Regions from separate parts of the Rossellomorea sp. NPDC077527 genome, predicted to be linked through region 1. Evidence: riboswitches for the same ligand, from Rfam matches in the RefSeq annotation. Region 1 holds a riboswitch; the other holds the start of a gene.

Region 1 (3,418 bases):
CCAATCGCTGCAGCTCGAGAAAGGCACCATATAAAATGGCGATTAAAGCTGTTGAAGGCAGATTTTTAATCTCCTTTTTCTCTTTACCCGAATCGAAGAAGCATTTAAAGATATTCAGAAGGCCTTTGAAACTTGCATGACTTTCTTCATTTAAAAAATGGGCACTGCTATGTGTTTTGATAAAGTAAAGGGCCTGACTCTGTTCCTTTGTAAACAGAATCATTGATCGGAACAGGTGATGGAATTGCTCACGGATCGACTGTTCATAAGGGAAATCCTTTTTCACCGTTTCTGTAAACAGCTCAACATATTCTTGAAATATCGTATTTCCAAGCACTTCTTTATTTTCGAAGTATCGATAGATTGTACCGGCTCCGACGCCGGCAGATGTGGCAATCATGGGAATTGTCGTAGCATCAAATCCCCTCTCTGCAAAAAGAACAAGGGAGCTCGCCACGATGCAGTCCCGCTTATTTAATGCCAATGACATACCATTTCAGCCTTTCATAACGTTAATACGGAATGAATATTCATTCCAGAATAGTGTATACCCATGTGAAATTTATCTCAATCACACGAAGTACCCATTGTTTGTGAAAGTTTTGTTAAGAAGGTATCTGCCCTTTTATTGTTTCCTATGATACTTGCCGGTCCAACTCTAGCAATTTTTCATAGAATAACTTTGTAAGAGAGCTCACTTACTAGAAGTTTTAATAGAAAGGGGGGATTCTAATGGCATTAGGTCTGATTACCTTTCTGATTGCTGCGTTGTTACTTGTCGCTTGGTTAGTAGTATCGATTTTGGCTCCGAATAGTAACCTGGTATCTGTTTTGAAAGAAGCAGTATGTGATAGATTAGGATGTTAATGTAAAATACAAGACCCCAGATTTTTGGGGTCTTTTTCTTTATTTGGTTAACGTAGTGAGGGACGGACCTCATTCCAGCAATAATAAAGTGAAGAATTTTTTCTAATATTACGAATATCTGTTGTTATATTAAGATAGAGCTAGTAGGATAGTCTTACAAATAGTAAAGTTGGAAGCTATGAGAATTCACTTTAAGATGGGCGCTGTTAGTGAATTGGAGCGAGTGGCGCAACCGGCCAGCACTTAAAATGGTGAGAGTCAGTGTTATGTATTTACTGATGTTTCTTTTATACATATTAGTCTCATCTTAACCAAAACTTTAATGAATGAGGACGTGTTGAACGTGATTAAAACGGAATTGAGAAAAAGTACTCAAGTCTTTGGGGAATCTGCCTTACTTGCAGCCATTGAAGATTCGCTGGCCATGATTGAATTCAATGCTGACGGTAGAGTCCTATGGGTGAACGGAAATTTTGCCAGGACGATGGAATATGGTGTGGAAGAAATGATTGGCATGCACCATGAAAAATTTTGTACACAGGAATTTTCTAAAAGCTTGGAATATAAACGATTGTGGCGGGATTTGAGAAGCGGAAAAAGCTTTCAGGAAAAAATTCAACGAGTCACAAAGACTGGTAGGCTTCTCAGTTTGGAAGCAACATACACGCCGGTTTATAACGAAGAAGGAAATCTTGAAGGTGTTGTTAAGGTTGCGACGGATATTACCGAACGGGAAACAACGATTGAAAAGGTAGCTTCTGAATTACAGAAGATGTCAGAAGAATTAAGTGAAAAAGCAGAGCAGGGTATAACAAGAAGTGAGGAAGCAGCCATAGCGACTGGAAAGCTGGTTTCTGACTCGAATGAGAATATGACAATACTTGAGTCACTTACATTGCAGGCAAATTCAATCGGAAACATTGTCAAAACGATTAGGGAAATTGCGACTCAGACAAATCTACTCGCGTTGAACGCGGCCATCGAGGCAGCCCGGGCAGGGGAACATGGGAGAGGGTTTAACGTCGTTGCAGGAGAAGTCAGAAAGCTTGCAACGAGGGTGCAGGATTCCATCCAGGAAGTGAACTCCCATATAGAAGGGATCACAGGAGAAATCAACAAAATCAATGAAGGAACAATCCGTTCACAGTCAGGCATAACAAATAACCAAACACTAAACGAGCAAGCAGTCCTGGCATTCAAAGAAATAGGAAGCGCAGCCCGTCGATTGGACTCACAAGCAAAAGACTTCAAAAACATTTTGTAAAGCTTGGTGAGGGACGGACCTCCAATTTTTCATCCTTCCGTTTGTGAATCAAATGGAAAACGTGAAGAATTGGAGCTTTTTTACTTTAGGACAGTAGTGTAGTGAGGGACGGACCTCCAATACCTATAATCCCACCATCTTAAACCGGTATGTGGAGGTCCGTCCCTCAAACCATATCTTCCCATCCATCTCGAGGTGTGGTATGATGGGTTTAACTTATGAGAAATGGAGGTTTTCCTTTTGATTTTAATCAGACTACGCATCCGCAATTTGAACGCTTAATTGAATAAGTTCAAAGGCTCTGCTTGTGTGCAGGGTAAATGGGATCGGTCTGACTATTTTTAAAGGAATTCTTCATTTGGCGTGCATGAAGAGAGGGGGGGTCTTCTTCCCCTTTAAGAATAGAATTGAATATCTACTGAATGGTGCTTTTTTGATGTCTTTGTACGAATCCAAATTCATCAGGGGAAAGTGCGGTCTTCTTCGTGCACCATCGGTATATTCAACATCCATTTACAAAAAGCACAGGCAGTGGCCTGTGCTTTTTTCTTGCACCCAAATATTTTAAATAGGAAGTGACTATGTAATGGAAGAAAGATTAAAAGCAATCGCCATAGGCGTTAATACAAAAGATAAAAACAATGACTTTGAGTATTCAATGCTTGAGTTGAAGGGGCTGGCAGAGGCCAGGCATATTGTTGTTACAGGAGAACTGACGCAAAACCTGCCTCGGCCCAATCATGTGCATTATATTGGAAAAGGTAAGATCGACGAACTGCTGCTATTGATTGAAGAGTGGGAAGCGGATGTACTGATCACGAATGATGAGCTCTCACCATCGCAGATACGCGTACTGGAAGAAAAGCTTGACGTTCGGGTCATGGACAGAACGATGCTGATTCTTGACATTTTTGCAGAACGGGCGAAAACCAGGGAAGCCCAGCTTCAAGTAGAAGTGGCTCAGCTGCAGTACATGCTTCCACGCCTCGTCGGACGCCGTGAGTCATTAGGGCGTCAAGGTGGTGGATCGGGACTTGCGAACCGTGGGGCAGGTGAAACGAAGCTTGAGCTTGACCGTCGTCGTATTGAAGCGAAAATCACAGCTCTTCATAAAGAACTGGATTCTCTTGTCGACCTGCGAACGACTCAGCGCAAGCAGCGTAAGAAGAGTGAGATTCCTGTCGTTTCCCTTGTCGGTTACACCAATGCAGGGAAGTCGACGACGATGAATGCATTCGTGGAAACCTTCCATCCAAATGAGAACAAGCAGGTATTTGAGAAAGATAT
Region 2 (3,418 bases), on a different contig from region 1:
GAACAGGCCATTCATTTGTATGAAAAAGTGGGATTCACAGATGTATGCAAATTTATGAAACTGAACCTGTAACAGACGTAAGGAAGTTGGACCGGCCGCCACGACCGGTCCAACTCTTTATTTCGCGATAAACATCTGTGTCCAATATATCCCTTGGCTCGCATCTTTAGCCGTTCCCACACCAATATGAGTGACTTGTTTATTTAAAATGTTTTTGCGGTGACCCGGGCTGTTCATCCAGGCGTTCACAACCGATTCAGGTGTTTTCTGTCCAACGGCAATGTTCTCCGCTGCTGTAGAATAGTCTACACCGAAGTTTTCCATCATCTCAAACGGAGATCCATATGTTGGGGATGTATGAGAGAAATAGTCATGTTCCTTCATATCCTCAGATTTCATCTCCGCTACGTTTGATAGCTCTCCGTCCATCTTCAACGCACTGAGTCCATTCTTCTTACGTTCCTGGTTTGTTAAATCAATCACTTGCTTCACATACCCACTTGCATTCGAAGATTGAGAATCTTGTTTAGGCTGTTGTGCAGGTGGTTCCGGTTGTCCTTTATTCGGCTCCCCGGCAGGTTGTTTCGGCTGAGGCACCCCTTCGTTACCGGGTGTATATTCTTCACCAGGATCTAAATGAGTGAATTCACGCAAATCCCCGTTAGGATCTATCGGGGCAATAAAACGGTGGATGGCCGTTCGGTTTTCTTGTAAATCATTCATTCCCACTCTGTCTTGGTTTCTATAGGAAACCGGATCGTAATTCACGTTTTGAGTATCAGTCAGTGAATCGTTTGTATCGTTATTGCAGCCAGTCATCAGCATGAACGGGATGACGGAGCAGATTAAGATTCGTTTTTTCATGAGGATTCCTCCATTTTGTGTTTGCCTTAACAGTCTTTAATATGTACGCCGCCCAAACGGTTTATCCTGTTAAAAATAGGTTGAAGCGATGGTCAGATTTAGTACTATAAGGTTAGGGTATACCTATTATAAAGACTGATTATTTGTGTGTAAGGAAGTGAAATCTATGAACCGAATCCCATTACCTTCCACCTTTTACAAGCAGCCTACATTGGACCTCGCCAGGTCCCTGTTGGGGTGTGTTTTGGTGAAAGAGACAGAGGAAGGAACAGCTTCAGGGTATATAGTGGAAACAGAGGCGTATCTTGGGCCGGAAGACAGAGCAGCTCACAGTTTTGGAAACAGGCGTACGAAACGGACGGAAATCATGTTCCATGAAGCAGGGCGGATATATACATATGTCATGCATACACACTGTCTGGTGAACGTAGTGAGCGGGGAAGAGGAAAAGCCCGAGGCCATCCTCATCAGAGCGGTCGAGCCACTAGAGGGAGAGGCCCTGATGGAAAGCAGAAGACGAGGACATATGAAGAAGAATTGGACGAATGGTCCAGGGAAATTGACGAAAGCATTGGGCATCACCATGGAGGACTATGGGGGAAGCTTTTTAGAGCCACCGCTGACGATCACAAAAGGATTCGACCCAGAAAGCATCTCATCTGGGAAACGGATAGGGATCGATAACACAGGGGAGGCAAAGGACTATCCTTGGCGTTTTTGGATCAGTGACAATCCTTATGTGTCAAGGTAAGGATTTTCTTTATGAATTTTCAAATAATTTATGGAAAAACACACCCTAAAAGTACTAGTTTGTGGTATATTTTTCTTATAAGCATCTTCATAAACTGACAATTCGACTGGGGGCTGTGAACCTAAATGATAGATGGGCGCTTACATTTAGGGGAGCCAGTAGCGCAACCGACCACATGCGAACGCGAGGAATGCGTTTTTGTGTGGTTTTTTTATGAAAAAAAATAAAAATAAAGAGAGAGTATAGGGGTCCTATGAACATCTTTACTATTTTTCAAGACGACTTTATCTATCACGATTTTCAGCCATTATATGATATGGGTGAACATCGAACCCTCTATGCTTACGAGGGACTGTTACGGAATACGTTTAACGAAAATCCCGAGAGTGTATTTCAATCGGCCATGAAAGCAAATATCCTGTACAAGCTTGATACTCTGTCCATTTCTAAAGCCCTTGATAGTTTCTCAAAGAACGGGCTTATGAACTGTAAGTTGTTTCTCAATATTTATATTACAACCATCCTGCATCCGAGTTTTCACACGTTCTTCTCCGACCTTATGAACCGCTATCCAGACATAAAGGGACGACTTGTTCTCGAAATTAACGAATCCAGTGCTGAAGAGCTATGGCAGAATCCTTTATTGAAAAAATCACTGAAAGAACTGAAGCAATACGGTGTCTGGTATGCCATCGATGACTTCGGACAAGGAACATCCTCTATAAAGAAATCGATTGAGTACGAGCCGGAAATCATTAAGCTGGACCGCTATTTTGCCATGAATTTGGCCCACGATGAAAAGAAACAGAGATTCCTCTCTTTCTTCAGTCAATTCTACGGAAGTGATACGTTGATTGTCCTGGAGGGAATCGAAACAAAACAGGATATGCAGGTTGCCAAGGAAATCGGTATCACGATCGGACAAGGATTTTACTTGGGCAAGCCAAGTCAACTGTTAGCGTAGGGACAAAAAAGTGACTCTGGAGAAGGTGGGTCACTTTTTTTGTTATGGAATTGTCAGATTTGAAATAAAATTGAAAAATTTTAACATTTCAATTAAACTGAGGAAAAAGAGATAAAGGGGACACAATGATGAAGTTTCTCATCTTTCCGATTAAATTGATCTTCTATTATATTCTTGGTCTGATTGGGATTTTAGCCGTCAGTATCGCACCAGAAGTATTCAGGGAACGTGGATTATACAATGTTGTAGGGTACCTTGAGGCATTTATAAAGTTTATCTTTGTCTTCCTGGATGGAGCAAATTGGAGTTACTCATACAAGGGGATTACCGTGGAATTTCTTGATATGCTCTGGGGGCCATACGTATACTCCCTCCAGATTGTAGGTGGTGCTCTGGGGATTGGTCTTGGTGCTGCCTTTATTCTTACGATCTTCACCGTATTTTTACCCCGACCGGTTACTTCGACACTTAAGAAAGGGTTAAACCTCTTAGAGACTGTGCCCGATTTAATGTTTGCGTTCATGCTTCAGCTTTTGATTGTCTATATCTTTAAATATTTTGGTGTGGAATTGATGAACTTTGCAGAGTACGGGGAAGAGAAGGTCTTTCTTGCCCCCATGATTACGTTGTCCATCATTCCCATGATTTCTTTCTTTCGGATTCTCCTTTTCATTATGGAAGAAGAGCTGCTCAAGCCTCACATTGAATTCGCCCATAGTAAGGGGATGTCTAAGGGCAGGATCCTGTTTTCTCATGTACTGAAAAATATTTCTCCAAGTTTGTTTTATCATGGAAAGTTGATCGTATGGGGCATGTTATCCAGTTTATTTATCATCGAA

The links. A riboswitch is a leader RNA that binds a small molecule or an ion and turns the genes downstream of it on or off. The one in region 1 is predicted to bind cyclic di-GMP.
Region 2: linked by a shared signal. The riboswitch ahead of ACIGG7_RS22160 (EAL domain-containing protein) and the one ahead of ACIGG7_RS04310 (methyl-accepting chemotaxis protein) in region 1 are both predicted to bind cyclic di-GMP.

What each region holds. Positions count from the first base shown of each region.
Region 1 is NZ_JBITVL010000001.1:841,046-844,463, forward strand. It holds gene ACIGG7_RS04300 (TetR/AcrR family transcriptional regulator) at 1-490, opposite strand, end outside; gene ACIGG7_RS04305 (hypothetical protein) at 733-867, shown strand; cyclic di-GMP riboswitch class II at 1,030-1,114, shown strand; gene ACIGG7_RS04310 (methyl-accepting chemotaxis protein) at 1,211-2,131, shown strand; gene hflX (GTPase HflX) at 2,718-3,418, shown strand, end outside.
Region 2 is NZ_JBITVL010000010.1:56,728-60,145, reverse strand. It holds gene ACIGG7_RS22175 (GNAT family N-acetyltransferase) at 1-72, shown strand, start outside; gene ACIGG7_RS22170 (CAP domain-containing protein) at 118-864, opposite strand; gene ACIGG7_RS22165 (DNA-3-methyladenine glycosylase) at 1,031-1,615, shown strand; cyclic di-GMP riboswitch class II at 1,717-1,797, shown strand; gene ACIGG7_RS22160 (EAL domain-containing protein) at 1,869-2,579, shown strand; gene ACIGG7_RS22155 (ABC transporter permease subunit) at 2,705-3,418, shown strand, end outside.